4 regions of the Streptomyces sp. NPDC006435 genome follow, and region 4 is predicted to be linked to each of the others. Evidence: riboswitches for the same ligand, from Rfam matches in the RefSeq annotation. Region 4 holds a riboswitch; each other region holds the start of a gene.

What was found. Region 4 has a riboswitch for cyclic di-AMP ahead of ABZZ04_RS13245 (NlpC/P60 family protein). Riboswitches for the same ligand answer to the same signal wherever they lie in the genome.
Region 1: it holds a riboswitch for cyclic di-AMP, as region 4 does, so the genes downstream of both, ABZZ04_RS14295 (peptidoglycan DD-metalloendopeptidase family protein) here and ABZZ04_RS13245 (NlpC/P60 family protein) in region 4, are expected to answer to the same signal.
Region 2: it holds a riboswitch for cyclic di-AMP, as region 4 does, so the genes downstream of both, ABZZ04_RS02030 (M23 family metallopeptidase) here and ABZZ04_RS13245 (NlpC/P60 family protein) in region 4, are expected to answer to the same signal.
Region 3: it holds a riboswitch for cyclic di-AMP, as region 4 does, so the genes downstream of both, ABZZ04_RS31780 (transglycosylase SLT domain-containing protein) here and ABZZ04_RS13245 (NlpC/P60 family protein) in region 4, are expected to answer to the same signal.

The regions. Positions count from the first base shown of each region.
Region 1 is NZ_JBEXPY010000011.1:83,953-89,523, forward strand. Features, by position in the region: gene ABZZ04_RS14285 (tyrosine-protein phosphatase) at 1-682, opposite strand, end outside; gene ABZZ04_RS14290 (alpha-galactosidase) at 907-3,003, shown strand; cyclic di-AMP (ydaO/yuaA leader) riboswitch at 3,300-3,452, shown strand; gene ABZZ04_RS14295 (peptidoglycan DD-metalloendopeptidase family protein) at 3,456-4,427, shown strand; gene ABZZ04_RS14300 (SGNH/GDSL hydrolase family protein) at 4,638-5,471, shown strand; gene ABZZ04_RS14305 (STM4011 family radical SAM protein) at 5,545-5,571, opposite strand, start outside.
Region 2 is NZ_JBEXPY010000001.1:446,966-452,536, reverse strand. Features, by position in the region: gene ABZZ04_RS02040 (PrsW family intramembrane metalloprotease) at 1-606, shown strand, start outside; gene ABZZ04_RS02035 (aldo/keto reductase) at 774-1,718, opposite strand; gene ABZZ04_RS02030 (M23 family metallopeptidase) at 1,980-3,209, opposite strand; cyclic di-AMP (ydaO/yuaA leader) riboswitch at 3,221-3,373, opposite strand; gene ABZZ04_RS02025 (PP2C family protein-serine/threonine phosphatase) at 3,691-4,851, opposite strand; tRNA gene ABZZ04_RS02020 (tRNA-Met) at 5,030-5,103, opposite strand; gene ABZZ04_RS02015 (SHOCT domain-containing protein) at 5,330-5,571, shown strand, end outside.
Region 3 is NZ_JBEXPY010000045.1:7,341-12,911, forward strand. Features, by position in the region: gene ABZZ04_RS31765 (APC family permease) at 22-1,278, opposite strand; gene ABZZ04_RS31770 (hypothetical protein) at 1,461-1,892, shown strand; gene ABZZ04_RS31775 (DUF305 domain-containing protein) at 1,993-2,664, shown strand; cyclic di-AMP (ydaO/yuaA leader) riboswitch at 3,053-3,239, shown strand; gene ABZZ04_RS31780 (transglycosylase SLT domain-containing protein) at 3,244-3,732, shown strand; gene ABZZ04_RS31785 (FAD-dependent monooxygenase) at 3,745-4,902, opposite strand; gene ABZZ04_RS31790 (TetR family transcriptional regulator C-terminal domain-containing protein) at 5,011-5,571, shown strand, end outside.
Region 4 is NZ_JBEXPY010000010.1:22,739-28,309, forward strand. Features, by position in the region: gene ABZZ04_RS13230 (GNAT family N-acetyltransferase) at 1-492, opposite strand, end outside; gene ABZZ04_RS13235 (NlpC/P60 family protein) at 615-1,679, opposite strand; gene ABZZ04_RS13240 (hypothetical protein) at 2,037-2,390, shown strand; gene ABZZ04_RS13245 (NlpC/P60 family protein) at 2,554-3,717, opposite strand; cyclic di-AMP (ydaO/yuaA leader) riboswitch at 3,716-3,885, opposite strand; gene pcrA (DNA helicase PcrA) at 4,152-5,571, shown strand, end outside.

The sequences.
Region 1 (5,571 bases), on a different contig from region 4:
CGGCACGGGCGCCGAAGAGCGGATTGAGCAACTCCATCACCTCGTCCGACATGCCCTTCGCCGACGTGTCGCTGCGGCGCACCTTGTAGCGGCGGTGGGCGTCGTTGGACTTCAGGTAGTCGGCCTCGATCTCCTCGCGCCCGACGCCGACGGCCAGCAGCGACACCGCGATCGCCAGCCCGGCCCGGTCCTTGCCCGCCGCGCAGTGCATCAGCGCCGGGACGCTGTCCTCGGCCAGGGCGTGCAGGACCCGGCTGTGCTCGGCGGTCCGGTCCAGGATGATCGACCGGTACGAGGCGATCATCCGGTTCACCCCCTTGCCGTCGCCGAGTATCGCGTGCAGCTGCGGGACGTCGCCGTCCCGGACCACGTGCCAGAACTCCGCCCCGTCGGCCGGGTCGGACAGGGGTATGTTCACGCTCCGCACGCCGGGCAGCTCCACGTCCAGGCCGTCGAGCCGCCGGTCGGTCTCGTTGCGGAAGTCGAAGACGGTGTGCAGACCGAGACCGCCGAGGAAGGCGGCGTCCTCGGCCGTGGCGTGCGCGAGGTGACCGCTGCGGAAGAGCCGCCCGTACCGCACCCGTCGGCCGTCCGCGGCGGGCAGGCCGCCCAGGTCGCGGAAGTTGCGGACGCCCGCCAGTTCGGGTTCCGTCGACGGGATCTGCGGCAACTGCTGGGTCACGGCGCCTCCTGGAGTGTCTGGGACCGGCGCGAGTCGCCGGCAAGGCCAACCCTCGCGACGATACGACATGGGTTCCTCAGGCAATCATCTCGGCCATTTCCTGTCGATACCCGGTGAACTCCCTTGCTCCGGCAGCCAGTCCGACCGGTGAATTGCCCACTGGCCGTTGCCCGGTATCCAGTGATGCTCGATGATGTGCGGAACTGTTGGAATGTGGGGAAGCGATGATCGAGACGGGCAATACGGGCCGGGTCTGGATGCTCACCGGGGCGGACAGCAGTTACGCGCTGCGCCTCACCGAGCGGGACGAGCTGATCCATCTGCACTGGGGGCCGAAGCTCTCCCTCGCGGCGGCCGAGTCCCTGGCCCAGGAGCCGGAGCCGTCCTCCCGGGCCTTCGAGTCCTGGCTCGACGGGCGCGAGGAGTACCCCGTGGAGGGCGGCCCCAGGTTCGCCCGCCCGGCCCTCTCGGTGCGCACCCCGCAGGTCAGGGGCACCGAGTGGTCCTTCGCCGATGCCGTGGTGGACGGGGACGAACTGCGCGTCGGCTTCACCGACGCCGTGCACCGGCTCGCCCTCACGCTGCACTACCGGATGCGGGCGGACTCCGACGTCGTCGAGCGCTGGGCCACCGTCACCCACGCCGGACCGGACGGCCCGCCGCTGGAACTGCTGCGGGCCGACGCGGCCGCCTGGTCGCTGCCCGCCCGCGACGGATGGCGGCTGAGCCGGCTGCACGGGCGCTGGGCGGCGGAGTCGCAGCTCGAACGGGCGGAGCTGATGCACGGCGAGAGCGTCACCTCCAGCAGGCGCGGCCACACCGGCCACCAGCACCTGCCGTGGGTCGCGCTGGACGCCGACGGCACGGCGACCGAGGGGAGCGGGGAGGTGTACGGCTGTGCGCTCGCCTGGTCCGGGTCGTGGCGGATCTGCGTGCAGCGGCTTCCCGACGGGCTCGTGCAGATCACCGGCGGCGCCGGCCACGACGACTCCGGACTGCTGCGGCTCGCCCCGGGGGAGTCGTACACCACACCCGTGTTCGCCGGTCTGTGGAGCGGGCGGGGGTTCGGCGGGGCGAGCCGCGCCTGGCACGCCTGGCAGCTGGCCCATGTGGTCCCGGACGCGGAGAGCCTCCGGCCGGTGCTCTACAACTCCTGGGAGGCGGCCGGCTTCGACGTCTCGCTGGAGCAGCAGCGCGCCCTCGCCGCCCGCGCCGCCGGGGTGGGCGTGGAACTCTTCGTCGTGGACGACGCGTGGTTCGGGCGGCGGACCAGCGACCGGGCCGGGCTCGGCGACTGGACGCCGAATCCGGACCGCTTTCCCGAGGGGCTGAAGCCGCTCGCGGACGAAGTGCACGCACTCGGCATGCAGTTCGGTATCTGGGTCGAACCGGAAATGGTCAACCCGGACAGTGATCTCTATCGTGCGCACCCCGACTGGGTGCAGCACTTCCCGGGCAGGAAGCGGACCGAGTACCGCAATCAGCTGGTGCTGAACCTGGCCCGCGCCGATGTGCGCGAATATCTCCTGGGGCAGCTGGACACCCTGCTCTCCAGCGCGCCCATCGACTATGTGAAATGGGATTTCAACCGCTGTTTCACCGATGCGGGGTGGCCGGGCGAGGAGTATCCGCAGAAGCTCTGGATCGAGCACGTGGACGGCCTGTACGCACTGATCGACCGGCTCGGGGCCGCGCACCCCTCCGTCGCGTTCGAGTCCTGCTCGGGCGGTGGCGGGCGGATCGACCTGGGAATCCTGTCCCGTACGGACCAGGTGTGGACCTCCGACAACACCGACCCGCTGGACCGGCTCGCCATCCAGGAGGGCTTCGGTCAGATTCACCCGGCCCGGGTGATGGCCGCCTGGGTCACCGACAGTCCGAACGTCCAGTTCAACGACAGGGTCAGCTCCCTGCGCTTCCGTTTCGTGAGTGCGATGGCCGGGGTGCTCGGCATCGGCGGGGACCTCGCGAAGTGGAGCGGGGAGGAGCTCGCCGAGGCGCGGGAATGGGTGGATCTGTACAAGGAGATCCGGCCGGTGGTGCAGCACGGCGAGCTGTACCGGCTGCGCCCCCCGGACGGCGGCCTCAGCGCGGTCCAGTACGTCCGCGGCGAGGAGACCGTGGTCCTGATGTGGCTGGAGACCCAGCGCCACCGGGAGCGGCCCCCGGCCCTGCGGCTGCGCGGGATCGACCCCGGGGCCACGTACACCTGCCTGGACACGGGGGCGGTGCACCACGGTTCGGTGCTGCTGCACCGCGGACTGCACACCGGGCTCCGGGGGGATCTCGACGCGCGCGTGCTGAGGCTTCGGAAGGGATGACCTGCGAAGTGTGTCCGTAATGTTCCTTTTGGTGCAACTTGCCCCGGGTGCGGGGGAGATGGTTGCCCGCTCGTGAGCGGGATCATATCCGTGACGGTGTGTGGCGAAGGGGCGGTCGGGAATTCCGTGCGCGGCGCGGAAAGGCATGATCCTTAATCCACGGAGTGTGACCGGAATTCCGCACCGATTTCCCGGGTGCGGAATCCGGGGTGGAACCCATGGCTTGTTCTCGACGTCCCGGCTCGCCTACGGTCACCGTCAATCCGGACGGACCGCCCAATCCTGCCGCCGCCCGGAATTCACATCCACTGATCGCGTGGCAGGAGCGGGGGAACCAGGTAAGCCGCCGACCGGTATCCGGTCGGCTAGGGGTGAAGTCGCGTTCGCGCGGCCGGGCATCTCCAGCCCGAACCCGACAGCTCACCTCGCAGGCGCCGGAGAGGAAACACTTCATGCCCATATCGGGTAAGCACCGTCGTCCCAAGGCCGGCCCCATCGCCCGCGGCGTCGTCGCGGCGAGCGCCGGCGGCGCCGTCATCGCGCTCCCGCTGCTCGGCGCCACCGGCGCCCACGCCGCGGAGCAGGCCGCCCCGGCCGTCGTGCCGCAGAAGGCCCCCGTCACCACCACGCACGCCCAGCCGGTCGCGCAGAAGCAGGCTCCCGCCACCACGACGTACTCCGTCGTCACCGGCGACTACCTGGCGAAGATCGCCGCCGAGTACAAGGTCCAGGGCGGCTGGCAGAAGCTGTACCAGGACAACCGCCAGATCGTCGGCGAGAACCCCGGCCTGATCTTCCCGGGCATGAAGCTGACCCTCGGCGGCAAGGCGTCCGCCGGCGCCGCGTCCACCGGCACGGGCACCGGCTCCTCCCTCCCGTCGAAGGCCCCCTCGGCGCCGTCGGTCGCGAAGAAGTCGGCCCCGGCCCAGGCCGCCCCGGCCGAGTCGGCCCCGGTCAAGTCCGCGCCCGTCGCCGAGTCCAAGGCCGCGACCTCCGCCCCGGCCGCCCAGAGCACCGGCTCCGGCTACGTCCACCCGGTTCCCGGCAACCACACCACCAACTACCGGGCCTCCGGATCCAACTGGTCCAGCGGCAGCCACAGCGGGATCGACTTCCCCGTCTCCACCGGCACCAGTGTGAAGGCCATCACCTCCGGCACCGTCGTCACCGCCGGCTGGGGCGGCGCGTACGGCAACCAGGTCGTCATCAAGCACGCCGACGGCCGCTACTCGCAGTACGGCCACATGTCCTCCCTCTCCGTCTCGGCGGGTCAGAGCGTGAGCGCCGGGCAGCAGGTCGGCCTCTCCGGCTCCACCGGCAACTCCACCGGTCCGCACCTGCACTTCGAGGTCCGCACGGGTCCGGCGTACGGCTCGGACATCGACCCGATCGCCTACCTGGCCTCGCACGGCATCTACGTCTGATCCGTACGGATCCACGTCCGATCCGCACGGCCGGGAAACCGGACGGCGGAATCCGACCCCGGCGACATGGAAGGGGCGGTGCGCGGCGGCGCACCGCCCCTTCGGCGTATTCCCCCTTTGCCAAAAACTGACCGGGTGGTCTATCTCACCTCCCGTCAACCCCATATTACGGTCGCGTAGGTCACATTCAGCGGTGCAGGATAAGCGCTTGTGGCAGACGATTCGAGAAAAAATCAACGTGGCGTCATCAACCGAAATGGTGTCATCGGGTCGTACGCGGCGATCGGCGACAGCTTCACCGAAGGGGTCGGCGACCCGGGGCCGGACGGGGCCTTCGTCGGCTGGGCGGACCGGTTCGCGGTACTCCTCGCGGACCAGCTCCCGGACACCGGACCGGACGCGGATCCCCACGGGGACTTCAGGTACGCCAACCTCGCCGTACGCGGACGCCTCCTCGACCAGATCGTCGAGGAGCAGGTGCCGCGCGCCAAGGAACTCGCCCCCGACCTGGTGAGCTTCTGCGCGGGCGGCAACGACATCATCCGCCCCGGCACCGACCCCGACGACGTGGCCGAGCGCTTCGAGCGCGCGGTCGCCGACCTGAGCGGATCGGTCGGGACGGTCATGATCACCACCGGCTTCGACACCCGTGGCGTCCCCGTGCTGCGCCATCTGCGCGGCAAGATCGCCACGTACAACGCCCATGTGCGGGCCGTCGCGGACCGCTACGGGTGCCCGGTCCTCGACCTGTGGTCGCTGCGGTCCGTCCAGGACCGGCGCGCCTGGGACGACGACCGGCTCCACCTCTCGCCCGAGGGACACACCAGGGTCGCGCTGCGCGCCGCCCAGGTCCTCGGCATGGAGGTGCCGGCCGACCCCGACCAGGAATGGCCCCCGCAGGCCCAGCGCGGCACGCTCGAAGTGCGGCGCGACGACATCCACTGGGCGCGCGAGTACCTGGTGCCGTGGATCGGACGGCGGCTGCGCGGAGAGTCCTCCGGCGACCACGTCGAAGCGAAGCGGCCGGACCTGCTGCCGCTCTAGGGATGCTTCCCACCGGGCGCCGGACGGAGCGGACGGCCCGGACCCGGCCGTGCGACGGACGGATCCGGGCCTCTCAGGCCCGTCCGAGGAGGGACGGCGG
Region 2 (5,571 bases), on a different contig from region 4:
CCGGCCTTCGGGCTGGTGACCTGGCTGGCGATCTGGTCGCGCCAACGCGAGCTGCGCACGCTCTGCGCCGAGCTACCCGCCTACGCTGCGGCCGGCTGGCTGACCCCGGCGGAACCGCTCGCCCTCGCCTCGATGCGGGCCCGCGGCCTGGCCCGTGACGAGGCCCGCCGCCGACACGTCATCGCGGCGCGGGGGCCGGTCCCGTACGGGGCGGGGTGGCCGGGCCACGGGCCGGTCGCCGCTCCCGTCCCGACGGCCGGGGACCTGGCGCGGGCCACGGCCCACGGCAAGGCGGCCGCCCGGACCGTCGCCGAGTACGAGTCGTTCGCCACGTCGCTGGCCTCGCTGCGGCTGCGGGCCCGGCGCGGGGCGGCCGAACCGGACTTCGCGGCACGGGAGCTGGAGCTGCTGCACCACCTCTGGCAGCGCAGGGAGGTGGCCGTGCCCGCCCTCACGTACGCGGCGCAGGCCACGGGCCGGCTGCGCCCCCACCACCCGGCGCCGCCCCCGTACGCCGGACCGTTCCCCGCGCACACCTGGTACGGCGGTCACCACAACGGCCCCGGGCCCGGACCGAACCACAACCCCTACCTGCCCCCGCGGTAGGACCGCGACAGACCGCCCGCCCCGCCCACGGCTCGGGCGAACGGCCGTGGACGGAACGGGCGGGAGTCCTGCGTCGGACGACGTCCGCGTCAGACGTCCGCGTCGGGCGTCCGTGTCAGACGTCCGCGTCGGGCGTCCGCGTCAGACGTCCGTGTCGGGCGTCCTCGTCAGGCGGACGCCTCGGTGAGCTCGGCCAGGTCCTGCTCGGTCAGCGTGAGGTCCGCGACGGCCACCAGCGCGGGCAGCTGCTCGACCGTACGGGCCGAGGCGATCGGCGCGGCGACGGTCGGCCGGGAAGCGAGCCAGGCCAGCGCGACGGTCGCGATCTGCGCGTCGTGCTCCTGGGCGACCTTGTCCAGCGCGGCCAGGACCTTCTGCCCCCGCTCCGACTCCAGGTACTGACCGGCGCTCTGCGCCCGCGCGCTGTCCACCACGGCGCCCGGACGGTACTTGCCGGTGAGGAAGCCGGAGGCCAGGGCGTAGTACGGCACGGCGGCGAGCCCGGCGCGGGCGGCCGTGTCCTGGAGCTCGCCCTCGTAGGTGTCGCGGGAGACCAGGTTGTAGTGCGGCTGGAGGGCGACGTAGCGCGCCAGCCCCTCGCGCTCCGAGAAGTCCAGGGACGCCCGGAGCCGCTCGGCGCTGATGTTGGAGGCGGCGATCTCCCGGACCTTGCCCTCCTTCACCAGCTGGTCCAGGGCGGTGATGATCTCCTCGACCGGCACGGTCTCGTCGTCGAAGTGCGTGTAGTAGAGGTCGATGTGGTCGGTGCCGAGCCGGCGCAGCGACTCCTCGGCGGCGGCCTTGACGGTGGCGGAGGAGAGCCCCTTGTACTCGGGGTGGGCGCCGCCCTTCGTGGCGACGACGACGTCGGAACGGTTGCCGCGCGCGGCGAGCCACTTGCCGATGACGGTCTCGGACTCACCGCCCTCGTTGCCCGGGACCCAGGCCGAGTACACGTCGGCGGTGTCGATGAAGTTGCCCCCGGCCTCGACGTAGGCGTCCAGCACGGCGAACGACTGCGCCTCGTCGGCGGTCCAGCCGAAGACGTTGCCACCGAGTGCGAGCGGGAAGACCTGGAGGTCGGAGGAGCCCAGCTTACGAAGAGAAGTCATAAGTGGATCAACGAATTCCAACGGGCCCGCTATTCCGACGGGCTCGTTGTTTCCTGCGGGTTCGTCGTTCCCGACGGGTTCGTTCGGGTTCGCTGTCCCCGACAGCCCGTCGGCCCGTCGGCCCGTCGGCCCGGTCGGGACTGCCGTTCCGGGTTCCGGGTCCTGTGCCGCTCAAGACGAACCGGCAGCCCTGACGTCGGGGGGTGAGCGTCAGGACTGCCGGGGTTCATGGGCCGGTGGACCGGGTCGGGCCGGGTCGCCTCAGATGTTGAGGCCCTTGCCGCGGAGCCAGGCCATCGGGTCGACGCCCGTGCCGTCGGGGGTGTGGATCTCCAGGTGGAGGTGCGGTCCGGTCACGTTGCCGGTCGCACCGACCCGGCCGATGGTCTCGCCGGTGGTGACCTTCTGGCCGACGCCGACGCCGATCGAGGACTGGTGGCAGTACCAGATCTCCGTACCGTCCTCCAGCTCCAGCACCGTGCGGTAGCCGTACGAACCGGCCAGACCGGCCGACTTGATCGTGCCGCTGTGCACGGCCTTGATCGGGGTTCCGGTCGGGGCGGCGAAGTCGAGGCCGGTGTGGTGGCCGGAGGACCACATCGAACCGGCCTGCCCGAAGGTCGAGGTGATCGTGTACGAGAAGGTCGGAACGGCGTAGCTGGCGGCGAGCTTGGCGAGCCGCGCGGCCTCCGCCTTCTTCTTGGCCTCCTCCTCCGCCTTCTTCTTCTCGGCGGCGGCCTTGGCCTCGGCCTCGTCCTGCTGCTTCTTCGCCTCGGCGGCGGCCTTCTCGGCGGCCACCTTCTCCTCGGCGGCCTTGGCCTCGGCGACGGCCGCGTCCTGCTGCTGCTCGGCCTGCTGGAGGATGCGGACACGGAGCGCCTCGCCCGCGTCCGTCCTGCCCTGCTCGGCCTCGGCGACGGTGATGCCGGCGGAGGTCAGCGGGGCGGTGGCGGTGACGTCCTCGGACGCGTCCTTGTCCGAGTCGTCGGAGAACAGTGCGCCCACGCCGGGAAGTGACGCGGCGTCGGGGAGGTTCTCCGTGATGGAGTCGGGGACGGAGATGGAGACCGGCGGCTTGCTCTGCGCGGTGGCCATGCCGCCCGCACCGACCGCCGCGATGACGCCGACGCCCAGCACCGTCGAACTGCGGGCGAGTCCGCTGCGCTGCTTGGCGACGCGGTGCCGGCCGCGCACGGGGCGGACGGACTCCTCGGTGGGGTTCCACTCCTCCAGGCTGCGCGCGGGCTCGCCGCCGTTGCCCTCGGCGCGGAAGTCGCCGCCGAAGCCGTCGTTGAAGTCACCGCTGAACTCGGTGGTGAAGTCGCCGCCATGGCCGGTGCCGTAGTCGCTGCCGTACGCCGTCGTCACCGTCCCGGTGGCCGCCGCGTCGGAACCGAAGTCGGAGCCGCGCTGCGCGGGGAAGTCGGAGCCGAAGCCGTAGTCGGGGGTGAACCGGGACGGGACCTCGGGGGCAGGCTTGTTGGACGCCACGGGGGCGCACTCCTTTCCTTCCTTCTCGCCTACCGGGTTAGCTGACGGGTTCGGAGCAGGAAGGTCTCCTACGGGCTCCTCTGCCTCTCACGAGACACAGGCGTCCGATTCACCCCATATAGGTGGTTCCCCGGTTCCCTTGCGGAATTCGGCGCTCGCGCACGGTGCCGCCACTGGCGACGGCTGGGACGACCGCGCTGCGTTATCGAACGTTAATAGACACCGGGGCCGCATTCCAAGCTGTTCCCACTGATCGTTCACGTCTTTGGCCTGGACTTTACGGGACATAACTCAATGAAAACGTATGAGTTGACCGCACCTCAGTCATTATCCCGTTTCTGACGTTGCGTCAAACGTTATGCGGAGCGGCGCCTTTCGATTACGTACGGTGGCATCGCGAACGGAAGGAACGGAACCGGCCCCGCGCCCACCCCGCAACCATTCCCGCATCCTCCTCCCGCGCCTCCCCTCACGCCTCCCCTCACGCCTCCTCCAGGCCGACGATCCGCACGGTCCTGCGCCGGTCCGGCTGACCCTCCGCCGGACACATGACCGCGAGCAGCGCCATGTCGTCGGTCGTCTCGCCGCCCGTGTGCAGGCGCACGTCGTCGGTCAGCGCGGACAGCAGCTCCTCGGGCCCCGGGAAGATCCGCCCGCGCAGCCGGTCCGCCGGATCGTAGAAGACCCCTTCGACGTTCCGCGCCTCGGAGAGGCCGTCCGTGTACAGGAGCAGGGTCGTCCCGGCCGGCAGGTCCCACTCGTCCGTCCGCTGCGACCACGCGCCCAGGCCCATCCCGAGCGGCAGCGCGGGCTCGGTGGGCCTCAGCACCTCCAGCGCCCCGTCGGGATGCAGCAGGATCGGTTCGGGGTGGCCGCGGTTGACGACGCGCACCCGGGACAGCCCGGACGGGATCTCCGCCAGCACGGCGGTGATGAACCCCTCCAGCGCGTCGAGCCCGCCCCTCCTCGTCTCCTCCCGCGCCAGCGCCCGCTCCAGCCGCCACGCCACGCCCTCCAGCGAGCGCTCCTGCTCCGCCGCCTCGCGGAACGCCCCGATGACCACCGCCACCGTCCCCACGGCTTCGAGGCCCTTGCCCCGCACGTCCCCGACCACCAGGCGCACCCCGTACGGGGTGTCCGTCACGGCGAACAGGTCGCCGCCGACGAACTCGTCCGCCTGCGCCGCCACGTAACGCGCCGCCACGTGCAGTCCGCCGATCCGCTCGGACGGCTTCGGCAGCACCGCGCGCATGGCGGTCTCCGCGATGGCCCGCGCGGAGGCCAGCTGCTCGTTGCCGCGCCGCACCACCGTGTTGATCACGACCGCGAGGACCGAGACGGTGGCCAGGGTCAGCAGCTCGATCAGCGGCACCACTTCGGGCAGCGTGCTGCTGGACAGCCGCAGCGCGATGACGGCCAGCATCGAGGCGATACCGGTGCGGACGGTGCTGGACAGCGAGAAGAACGGGGCGGCGATCAGCGGCGCCGCGACGAACAGCGGGATGGCGGTGAAGGTCGGCGGCGTGAAGGCGTCGAAGACCAGCCCGCCGATGATCATCAGGGCGGGCATCGCCCGCACGAACCGCCGGGTGCCGACGCCGCCCTCGGCGTGCCCGCCGCGCCGCTGTTCCCGCTTCCACACCACCCGTTGGTCTCCTGCCCGGTACGTCCGCGGCTGCGGACGGAACCGCGCCCCGCCCCCAGACTCCCCGGAACGGAACGACGCGGCGACCGCTCATCGGCCAATGGAGGGATCTGGGCGGGAGAACGAAACGAGTCAGGCCCGGCACGCTGCATGCGTGCCGGGCCTGACTCTTCAGTAGCGGGGACAGGATTTGAACCTGCGACCTCTGGGTTATGAGCCCAGCGAGCTACCGAGCTGCTCCACCCCGCGTCGGTGAACACCACTCTACGCCATTCCCGGCGCTCCCATGACCACTCGGGTTCCCCGGGGCTTCACCCGGGCCGCATCCGGCACACGGACCGCACCGACGGGCGAGGGGTCGGACCCCTGCCCGGACCTGGCCCCGGACGGCGCGCGCTTGTCGATATGCGGTGATATGACTGTTTCATCGACCGGCTGACCGACGCGGCGGCATCGCACTGATCGGGAGCGAACCGTGGACGACTACTCGTTGCTCGACCTCTTCTGGACCATGCTCTGGTTCTTCCTCTGGGTCATGTGGCTGTTCCTGCTCTTCAAGGTCATCACGGACATCTTCCGCAGCCACGACCTCGGCGGCTGGGGCAAGGCGGGCTGGCTGGTCCTGACGCTGCTGCTGCCGTACATCGGGGTGCTGGTGTACGTGATCGTGCGCGGCAAGTCCATGAGCAGGCGGGACATCAAGGAGGCCCAGGACCG
Region 3 (5,571 bases), on a different contig from region 4:
GCGGGCGGACGGCGTCATTGGTCAGACACGACCCAGGACCCTGCGCACGCCGTACGCCACGGCCCCGGCCGCCAGCACCGCGGCACCGGAGACGACCGACGCCGACGGCAGCGCGAAGGCGAGCAGCAGACAGCCCGCCAGACCGATGACGGGCACGGCGCGGGGCGGCCGGCCCTCGTCGGGGCCGAGCGTCCAGGCGGAGGCGTTGGCGACGGCGTAGTACACGAGGACGCCGAAGGACGAGAAGCCGATCGCCCCCCGGACGTCCGCGGTGGCGGCGACGACGGCGACCACGGCGCCCACGACGAGCTCCGCCCGGTGGGGGACCCCGAAACGCGGGTGCACCGCGGCCAGGGCGTGCGGCAGATGACGGTCACGGGCCATGGCCAGGACGGTGCGTGAGACACCCAGGACGAGCGCGAGCAGCGAGCCGAGCGCGGCGACGGCCGCACCGGCCCGGACCACGGGCACGAGACCGGGCACCCCCGCCGCACGCGCGGCCTCGGCCAGCGGCGCCGGGGAATGGGCGAGCCGGTCGGGGCCCAGGACGGCGAGCAGGGTGACGGCGACGGCGGCGTAGACGAACAGGGCGATGCCCAGTGCGAGGGGGATCGCCCGGGGAATGGTGCGCCGCGGATCGCGGACCTCCTCCCCGAGCGTGGCGATCCGCGCGTAGCCCGCGAACGCGAAGAACAGCAGGCCGGCCGCCTGGAGCACACCCCCGACCGTGGCGTCCGCACCGACGGCCAGGCGCCCGGCGTCCGCGGTGCCGCCGCCGAGCCCAACGGCGACCACCGCCGCGAGAACGGCGAGGACGAAGGCGACGACCACCCGGGTCAGCCGGGCGGACCTGTGCACGCCGACGCAGTTGAGGGCGGTCAGCGCCACCACCGCGGCGACGGCCACCAGGTGCTCCCGGCCGGGCCACACGTAGGAGCCGACGACCAGTGACATCGCCGCGCAGGAAGCCGTCTTGCCGATGACGAAGCCCCAGCCGGCGAGGTGGCCCCAGAAGTCGCCGAGGCGCTCCCTCCCGTACACGTAGGTGCCGCCGGACTCCGGGTGGCGGGCGGCCAGCCGCGCGGAGGACGTCGCGTTGCAGTAGGCCACCACCGCAGCCAGGCCCAGGCCGATCAGCAGGCCCGAACCCGCCGCGCCCGCGGCGGGCGCCGGCGCGACGAAGACACCCGCCCCGATCATCGATCCCAGGCCGATCACCACGGCGTCGAACACGCCCAGACGGCGTCTCAACCCGCCTGTTCCCGCCGATGCGTTCATCGCTCCACTTCCTGCCGGCCGCCCCGTGCGGGAGGTCCGCGGACGGCGGGGGCGCCCGATCCGGGGGCACGGTAGCCGAGCAAGGTGTCCGGCAGGGGGTGCGGTGGGACGGACAAACCCGGTGGGGGTATCGTCGGGGCTCGTACCGCAGGACCCGTACGACCGAGGAGTTCGAGGCAGCCGTGGATCGCGGAACGACGCGCGCACCGGGAGTGTCCCGGCTGCTCGTGCTGTGCGCCGTCCTGTGCGGACTGTTCCTCATGCACGGTGCCCCGGTCGGCGCGGCCGGGGGCTGCCACGACGCGATGACGACGGCCCCGGAGCCGTCCGGGCCGCTGCCCGCCGCGCCCATGGAGATGGCCGGCCACGCCGCCGCGCAGCACGGGGAGGTTCCCGTCCGGGCGGCCGAGGGCCTGCCCTCGGCGAGTGGCGAGTCGTGCGTGTTCACCCAGGCCCGTGACCGGGTGCTGCCGCTGCTCCTCGCGCTGGGCCTGGTGGTCCTGGCGGCCCGGGGTGTTGCCGGGCGCCGGGCGGCCGTGCGCGGGCCGGAGCGACGGGGGCCGCCGTTCGGCGGCAGGGACCTGCTGCTCCAGGTGTGCGTCGCGCGGACGTGACGGGGCCGCCGGTTCCGGCCCGCCGCGGCCGGACCGGTCGGACGACCCCAACCGTTCCGCGTGCCACCGACGTGGCGCGTACACCTGGAAAGAACCCAGCATGCGCGTTTCCCTGCCCACCGCTGTCCGCCGCCGTCGCGCACTCGCGACCGCCGGTACCGTCGCCGCCCTCGCCCTGGCGCTCACGGCGTGCGGCTCCTCCGACGACACGAAGTCCAACGGCTCGTCCATGCCCGGCATGAACCACGGCTCCGGCAGCGCCTCCGCACCGGCCGCCGGGGGCGGTGCGTTCAACGACGCGGACGTGAAGTTCGCGCAGGAGATGATCCCGCACCACCAGCAGGCCATCGAGATGGCGAAGCTGGCCGACGGCCGCGCCGCCGACGCCGAGATCAAGAAGCTGGCCACCGCGATCGAGCAGGCCCAGGACCCCGAGATCAACACGATGAAGGGCTGGCTGAAGTCGTGGGGCAAGCCGCTGCCGGAAGCCCCGATGGGTGACATGCCCGGAATGGATCACGGCTCGGACGGTGCGGGAATGCCCGGGATGATGTCCGACAAGGACATGGGCGACCTGAAGGCCGCCAAGGGCAAGGACTTCGACAAGAAGTTCGCCCAGCTCATGATCGCCCACCACCAGGGCGCGGTCACCATGGCCGAGGACGAGCAGAAGAAGGGCGACAACGCCGAGGCGAAGAAGCTCGCCGAGGCCGTCGTGACGGCCCAGACCGCCGAGATCGAGCAGATGAACAAGATCCTCGGAAGGCTCTGATCCCGACATGAGTGCGGGCCTGCCCGGCGGGCCCGCACTCCCCGGATTCCTCATCCGGGGAATCCGGGCGAGGAATCCAGGCGAGGGGCACGTGATCCCGCGGGCGTTCTGCTCTATTTCACCCGCCGGACCACAAGAGGGCATCTGCACCTTTTGCCCTTATTCGATGGCATTTGAAATGCGCCTTTTGTGACCACGTGGCGCGCATCACGCCCGATGCCCGTGATGTCATCCCGGGTGGGCCGGTTCCCTTTTCCTGCAAGGGAATGCTGTCGCCCGATGTGAAGTGCGTTACTGAATTATCGGCAATTCGATCTTGTGAATGAATTGCGTGCGGAATTCGGGGTCTTGTTCCTTTCGGTGTTTCTCGCCTACGGTCACCGTCAATCCGGACGGAACGCCGAATCCTGCCGCTGTCCGGCAATCCGACTCACTCGTGCACGGCAGGAACGGGGGACCCAGGCAAGCTGCCGATCCGGTATCCGGAACGGCTCGGGGTGAAGCCGCATTCGTGTGCGGCCGGGCATCTCCAGCCCGAACCCGACAGCTCACCTCGTAGGCGACGGAGAGGAATTCACCATGCTCGCAAAGGGTGCGTACCGTCGTCGCAGGCCCGTCCCGCCGGTCCGGGGTCTCATCGCCGTGGGCACGGGCGTGGCCGCCCTCGTGCTCCCGCTGGCCGTCGCCGGAACGGCGTCGGCGACACCGGCGCAGTCCGCCGTCGTCGCCGCACAGCCCGTGGCGTACACGAACGATCTGGACGGCTGGATCAAGGAGTCGCTGGCCATCATGGCCCAGCACGGCATTCCCGGCAGCTACGAGGGCATCCACCGCAACATCATGCGCGAGTCCTCCGGCAACCCCCGGGCCATCAACAACTGGGACTCCAACGCCGCCGCCGGCACGCCCTCCAAGGGGCTTCTCCAGGTCATCGACCCCACGTTCCGCGCCTACCACGTGCCCGGTACGTCGATGGACAGCTACGACCCGGTCGCCAACATCACGGCGGCGTGCAACTACGCCGCCGCCAGGTACGGGTCCATCGACAACGTCAACGGGGCCTACTGACACACCGCGTGGTCAGTCCGGTCGCGGGGGCGCCCAGTCGGCGTGCCGCAGTACGGCGCGGACGGTGACCCGCGACGGCGCCAGCCGCAGCGCCGCGTCGCGCAGCGCGATCGCTGCGGGATGCGACAGCTGCTGCCCCATCCGGCCCGCCCGACGAGCCGCCCTCGCGACCGACTGGCTGCGGGGGCGGCGCTCGGCGTCGTAGCGGCGGAGCGCCGACTCGACGGAGGGCCCGGCGCGGAGCGCGGCGGCCAGCGACACCGCGTCCTCCAAAGCCTGGCAGGCGCCCTGGCCGAGGTTCGGGGTCATCGCGTGGGCGGCGTCGCCGAGGAGGGCGACCCGCCCGACCGCGTAGGAGGGCAGCGGGGTGACCAGCTCGTTGACGTCGTGGTGCAGCACGGCGCCGGGCCGGGTCGCCGCCAGCAGGGCCGGAATGGGGTCGTGCCAGTCGCCGAACCGGCGGCGGACCTCGGCGAGCGGGTCCGGATGACGCACCCCGGCGGGTGAGTTGAACACCGCGTGCCACTCGGCCCGGCCGTCCGCGAACACGATGTGACCGAACTCGGCCCCCCGGCCCCAGGTCAGCTCGAAGTCGGTGTTCAGCTCCACCGGTGACTCCGTGATGGCGCGCAGCACCGTCGAACCGCTGTGGACCGGGCCGGGGTGCTCGGGGAAGAGCTGCGCGCGCAACCGGCTGTTCACTCCGTCGGCGGCCACGACCAGCTCCGCTTCGAGAACGGTGCCGCTCGCGGCGAGCCGTATCCGGGAGGCGTCGGAGCGGTCGACGGAGGTCACCTCGGCCCCGGTGACCAGGGACCCGGCGGGCAGCGCCGCGCGCAGCAGCCGGTGCAGCACGGCCCGGGGGATGCCCACGATCGGGGTGCCCAGTTCGCGCTCCAGGGCCGCCCCGTCCATGCGCGCCAGCAGGCGTCCGTCCGGGGTCCGGGTGCCGCCGGTGTACTGGGGGCGGGCGGCCGCGCGCACCTCGGCCCCGACACCGAGGGCGTCCAGCGCGCGGATGCCGTTCGCGTGCAGGGAGATGCCCGCGCCCGCGTCGTCCGGTCCGGCGCCGCGCTCGACGATGGTCGTCTCCCAGCCGGCGCGGCGCAGCCCGATCGCGGCGGCCAGTCCGCCGATGCCCCCGCCGACCACCACCGCGCTGCCGCCCATGCAGGCCCCTCCTTCGTCCCGTACCGTCACGTCCCCGGTCTTCTACAGCTGTAGAAGGAGGGTACTACCCCGTTTCTACAGGTGTAGAAACGGGTGTAGAAAGAGGGGATGAGTACCGATCGACGCACCGTTCTCGCCGACGCGGCCATCGAGGTGCTGGCCGACGAGGGGATGCGCGGACTGACCCACCGGGCCGTGGACCGGGCGGCAGGTCTGCCCCCGGGCACCACCTCGGCCTACTTCCGCACCCGCCGGGCCCTGCTCACCGGGCTCGTCCGGCGGCTCGTCGAACGGGACCAGGCGGAGCTGCGGGAGGCGGGGGAGCGGGCCCCGGTGCCGCGGACCCCCGGCGAACTCGCGGACGGGCTCGCCGCGTTCGTCGCGGAACGGCTCACCGGTGAGGGGCGTCGGCGGTCGCTCGCCCGCTATGCGTGCGTGGTCGAGAGCGTGTGCCATCCGGAACTGCGCGAGATCCTCGTACCGCGCCGGAACGCGGCACGGGAGATCGTGCGGGAGTTCCTGGACGCACGGGGTGTGGCGGACGCCGAGGGGCGCACCCTCACCCTGCTGGCCTGCGTGGACGGGCTGGTCTTCGACCGGCTGGTGAACGGTGGCGACGTGCCGGGGGACGAGATCGCGGGCCTGGTCGCCGCGGCGCTGCGGGAGCCC
Region 4 (5,571 bases):
GAGGGCCGCGACCCCGCCGCCCTCGACCGCCGTGCGCAGCCACCGTTCCGTGCCGTCCTCGGGCTCGCCCGTCCCGCCGTACCCGTGGTGCTGGACGAGCGCGGCGGCGGCGAACTCCGCGTCGGTGGCCGGTTCGGCGATCGCGAGGGCCTCCACCGGCTTCGGGGAGCGCAGGTCGCCGGGGGCGCAGGCCATGATCGGGGCCCGGTTCTCGACGGTGAACCCGGCGGCGAGCAGCGCGGGTTCGACCGCGGGCGCCCAGCCGGTCAGGAACTCCAGCCGCGGCAGCCGGTCGTGCTCGCGGAACGCCGTGATCAGGGCGTCGAGTTCGCCGGGCGTCGGTTCGGCGTCCTGGTCGGGTATGGCGTAATTGGCGTACTTGATGGACCAGTCGGGGTTGTACCGCACGGTGAACGGCCCGACCCGGAGATGGTCGGGGGAGCGCAGGGCGAGGGTGCGGGCATGGGTCTGGACATCGACGTCCATGGGCATGTGTGGGTGTCCTCGGGCCGGTTGGTCGGTGGCGGGTCGCTCCCGGCGGCGGGCCGACCCGGTGACGGTCCGACCCGGGCGCGGTCGCTTGACGGCGCCCGCTCCGGATCGGAATCGGGAGCCTATGCCACGCGCGTCGCCCCGGCGAAGGGCATTTGGTCGATCGGCGCGATCCGGACCGTCGATCCGGTGCGCGGCGCGTGGATCATCTGCCCGTTGCCGATGTACAGCCCGACGTGGCTGATCCCGGAGTAGAAGAACACCAGGTCGCCCGGGGCGAGTTGGGAGCGCGGGACGCGCTGTCCGGCGTTGATCTGGGTGTACGTGGTCCGGGGGAGGGAGACCCCGGCGGAGCGCCAGGCGGCCTGGGTGAGCCCGGAGCAGTCGAACGAGGAGGGGCCGGTCGAGCCCCAGACGTACGGCTTGCCGATCGCCCCGTAGGCGAACGCGACGGCCGCGGCGGCGCGGGCGTTCGGGGCCCGGACGGGGCCGCGCGCGGTGGCGCGGTCGGCCCGGGCGGCGGTGTCCGTACCGCCGGACCCGCCGTGGCCGGACGACTCCTCGTACGCGGCGCGCTCGGGCGGGGTCAGCCGGGCGAGGAGCCGCTGCGCGTCGGCCAGCTTGGCCCTGATCGTGGCCCGCTGCTTCTTCAGCTCGGCCTGTCGGGCGGCCAGCACGGTCAGCTTCCCGTCGGCCCGCGAGCGCACCTCGGCGATCCGGGCGACCTGCTTGCGGACCCGGTCGATCGCGGCGGCCCGGCGGTCGCCGACCCGGTCCACGAACGCCGCGCGCTCCAGGTACTGGTCGGGGTCGGAGGAGAGCGCCAACTGCACGGACGGGCTGATGCCGCCGGCGCGGTACTGCGCGGCGGCGTACGAGCCCAGCTCGTCGCGCGCGGTGTTGAGGCGCTCGGTGCGGCGGGCGGCCTCGTCGCGCAGGGCGTTCAGTTCCTTGGTCGCGGCGGTCGCCTTCTCCTTCGCGCCGTTGTACTTCTCGGTGGCGACCTCCGCGTCGTGGTACAGCCGGTTCACCTCGGCCTTGACCTGGGCGGGGGTGAGGTCGGGGTCGGCGTGGGCCGATCCCGGCAGCACGACGGCGGTGGCGGCGCCGGTGAGGGCGAGACCGGCCGCGGTGCGGGCAGCAGAGCCGGAGAACGGGCGCTGCTTGGGTTTTCGATGCGCTGCCACGAGGGCGTGCGTCCTTCCTGATGACTGCCCGTCGGGGACTACCGACGGGCCCACCGACGGACCGGCGACGGGGCGCCACGGGGGAGCGGCCCGCCGCCGGACCGCCCGGCGGGGCGACCGGTGCGCCGTCCGCGGACGGAGCGGCGATGGAGCCGGTCACCTCGTCAGGGACGCTAGACCCGGGGCACGGGCAGGAGTCGTAATGACGCTTATTGTCTTAATTTGGCGCGGCGATGTCGTCGAGTGATCGAGAAAAATGCACCAGAGTGAGGCATTGGGTACAGACACGAGTGAAGCAGCCGGGAAGTCGCACCTGCCTGCAGGGTGGTGATATGGGCGGGGCTAGGCTGCGGCCTCATGGACGTACTCATTCATGTCTTCGTCGCCCTGCACATCATCGGCATCGCCTCGCTGCTGGGTGGTTTCCTGACCCAGATGAAGGCGATGGGCGCGGGCACGGCCCGGTTCGTGCCGGCGATGCTGCACGGTGCGCTGACCATGCTGGTCACCGGCGTCGCGCTGGTCGGGCTGAACGAGGCCGACGGCGGCCACGTGAACAACATCAAGATCGGGGTCAAGACGCTGATCCTGGTCGCCATCCTCGCGCTCGTCTACGTCAAGCGGGACGAGGAGACGGTCGACAAGGGTGCCTTCGCGGCGGTCGGCGGCCTGACGCTCGCCAACATCTTCATCGCCACGCTCTGGACCTGAGCCGGCCCTGAACCTGCCCGGCCCCGGGCCCGCCCGGGGGCCCTGAGTTCGCACGGCCCCGGGCCCGGTCGCTGCCCCGCCGCACTGGGCGGGGGCCCCGGTGTGCCGGACGGGCTCGGAGCGGCGAGCCCGTCCGGCGGCCGGAGGCCGGGCGGTACGGCCGCTACGCCGGGCGCACGCTGCCGTAGATCGGCATGTAGTAGATCGACTCCTCGCGCACGTCGGCCCCGGGCTTCGGCGCGTGGATCATCATCCCGTCGCCCTTGTAGATGCCGACGTGGCTGATGTCGTCGTAGAAGAAGACGAGGTCGCCCGGCCGCAGGTCCGCCGTGGCGACCCGGGTGCCGACCTTCACCTGGTCCCAGGTGGTGCGCGGGAGGTCGACGCCCGCCGCCTTCCACGCCGCCTGGGTGAGCCCGGAGCAGTCGTACGAGTCCGGGCCGGTCGCGCCCCAGACGTACGGCTTGCCTATCTGGGCCCTGGCGAAGGCGAGCACCTTGTCCGTCCTGCTGGTGGCGTCGCTGTCCGAGCCGGTCCCGGTGCCCGTACCTGTACCCGTACCGCTGCCGGAACCCGCCTCCTTCGCGGCCTCCTCGGCCTTGCGGTCCGCCTCTGCCTTGGCGGCGGCCTGCTGCTTCGCCAGCTCCTCGGCCTTGCGCCCGGCCTCCGCCTCCTTCTCCCGCTCCAGCGCCGCGAGCCGCGCCTTCTCCTCGGCGGTCAGCTTCGACAGCAGCGTGCGCGCCTCGCCCAGCTTCTTCTGGACGTCCTGCTTGCTGGTGCGCAGCGTGGCCTGGGTCGTCGTCAGGGTCTCCAGGCTCCGTACCGCCTCGGAGCGCTTCTTCGCCGCCCTGGCCTGCTGGGCCTGGAAGTCGGTGACCGCCTTCTGCTGCCGGCTGGTCATCCGGTCCATCAGCCGGCTCTGGTCGAAGTACGCCTGCGGGTCGTCGGCCAGGAAGAAGGTGGCGGTCGGCGCGATGGAGCCGTTGCGGTACTGCGCGGCGGCGTAGGCGCCGAGCGTCCGGCGCGCTTCGTTGAGCTCGTCGGCGCGCTCGGCCACGTCGTCCAGCAGGGCCCGGACCTTGGCGCGCTGGGCGGTGGAGGCCTCCTTGGCCAGGTTGTACTTCTGGGTCGCGGTGCCCGCCTGCCGGTAGAGGTCGTCGACCTTCTTCTGGACGTCCTCGATGCCGGGCTTCGGGTCGGGCGCGGCCGTGGCGCTCTGCGTGGAGAGCAGGGTCACGGACGCCAGCGCCGCCGTGGTGAGCCCGACGGCCGGTGCGTTGCTGAACGTCCGGGGGCGCGGTTTGCGGTGCGATGCCAAGTCGGGCATCTCCTTCCGTGGACCGCCTGCCGGGTTAGCTGTCGGGTTCGGGCGGAACGGAAGGTTGCCCTACGGTCCGTTCAGTGGGGGATGAGGACCGATTCACCCCGGTGCTGCCTGTTGGGTCCCCGGCTCCGAACGCCCGCGAGGGCAGTCCGGATTCGGCGCGGGCGCCCGCTCGGCGTGGTTCGCCGCAAAGGGGGTACGGGCGGCCCGGTCGTGCACGCTAGCCAACCGGTGTGCCGCTGGGAAGGTCGATGTTCGATATGCCCGATACATTTTCGTGACCTGGGTGGCGGGGGCGGCCGGGGGCCGGAACCCCTCACGCGGTGTGCGCACCCGCTCCCGGTGCGTGTCCGGTGTGTGTCCGGCGTGCGGGTGCCGGGGGGCGGTTGGGCAAGGGCCCGCCGGGTGTCTGTGCGGCGGCTTAGACTCGACAAGCGATGAGCAGCCTCTTTGACGACAGTTTCCTGGCCGGCCTCCAGCACTCGGAGGAAGAGCCCCCGCCGCCCCCCGAGGACGCCGCACCCGAAGAGGTGCCGGAGGGGCTCTTCGGGGACGTGTTCGACGGGCCGCCGCAGCCCAGGGACGCGTACTACCGCGACGGTGCCCCCCGCCCCGTCATCGACCCCGCGGCGCTCCTCGACGGGCTGAACACCGAGCAGCGCGCCGCCGTCGTGCACGCGGGCTCCCCGCTGCTCATCGTCGCCGGGGCCGGCTCCGGGAAGACCCGGGTGCTGACCCACCGGATCGCCCACCTCCTGGCCGAGCGCGGGGTGCACCCCGGCCAGATCCTGGCGATCACCTTCACCAACAAGGCCGCGGGCGAGATGAAGGAGCGCGTCGAGCAGCTCGTCGGACCGCGCGCCAACGCCATGTGGGTCATGACTTTCCACAGCGCGTGCGTGCGCATCCTGCGCCGCGAGTCGAAGAAGCTCGGCTTCACCTCGTCGTTCTCGATCTACGACGCGGCCGACTCCAAGCGGCTGATGGCGCTGGTCTGCCGCGATCTCGACCTGGACCCGAAGCGCTTCCCGCCGAAGTCGTTCACGGCCAAGGTCTCCAACCTGAAGAACGAGCTGATCGACGAGGAGACCTTCGCCGGCCAGGCAGCCGACGGTTTCGAGAAGACGCTCGCCCAGGCGTACACGATGTACCAGTCCCGGCTGCGCGAGGCCAACGCGCTGGACTTCGACGACATCATCATGACGACGGTCCACCTGCTCCAGGCGTTCCCCGACGTCGCCGAGCACTACCGCCGCCGCTTCCGGCACGTCCTGGTCGACGAGTACCAGGACACCAACCACGCCCAGTACACCCTCGTGCGGGAACTGGTCGGGCCGACGGGCGAGAACGACGCCCCGGCCGAGCTGTGCGTCGTGGGCGACGCCGACCAGTCGATCTACGCCTTCCGCGGCGCGACCATCCGCAACATCCTCCAGTTCGAGGAGGACTACCCGGACGCGACCACGATCCTCCTGGAGCAGAACTACCGCTCCACGCAGACGATCCTGTCCGCCGCCAACGCGGTCATCGAACGCAACGAGAGCCGCCGTCCCAAGAACCTGTGGACGAACGCCGGTACGGGTGCCCGGATCACCGGCTACGTCGCCGACACCGAGCACGACGAGGCGCAGTTCGTCGCGGACGAGATCGACCGGCTCACCGACGCGGGCGACGCCAAAGCCGGTGACGTCGCGATCTTCTACCGCACGAACGCCCAGTCCCGTGTCTTCGAGGAGATCTTCATCCGCGTCGGCCTGCCCTACAAGGTCGTCGGCGGCGTGCGCTTCTACGAGCGCAAGGAGGTCCGGGACATCCTGGCCTACCTGCGCGTCCTCGCCAATCCGGAGGACACCGTCC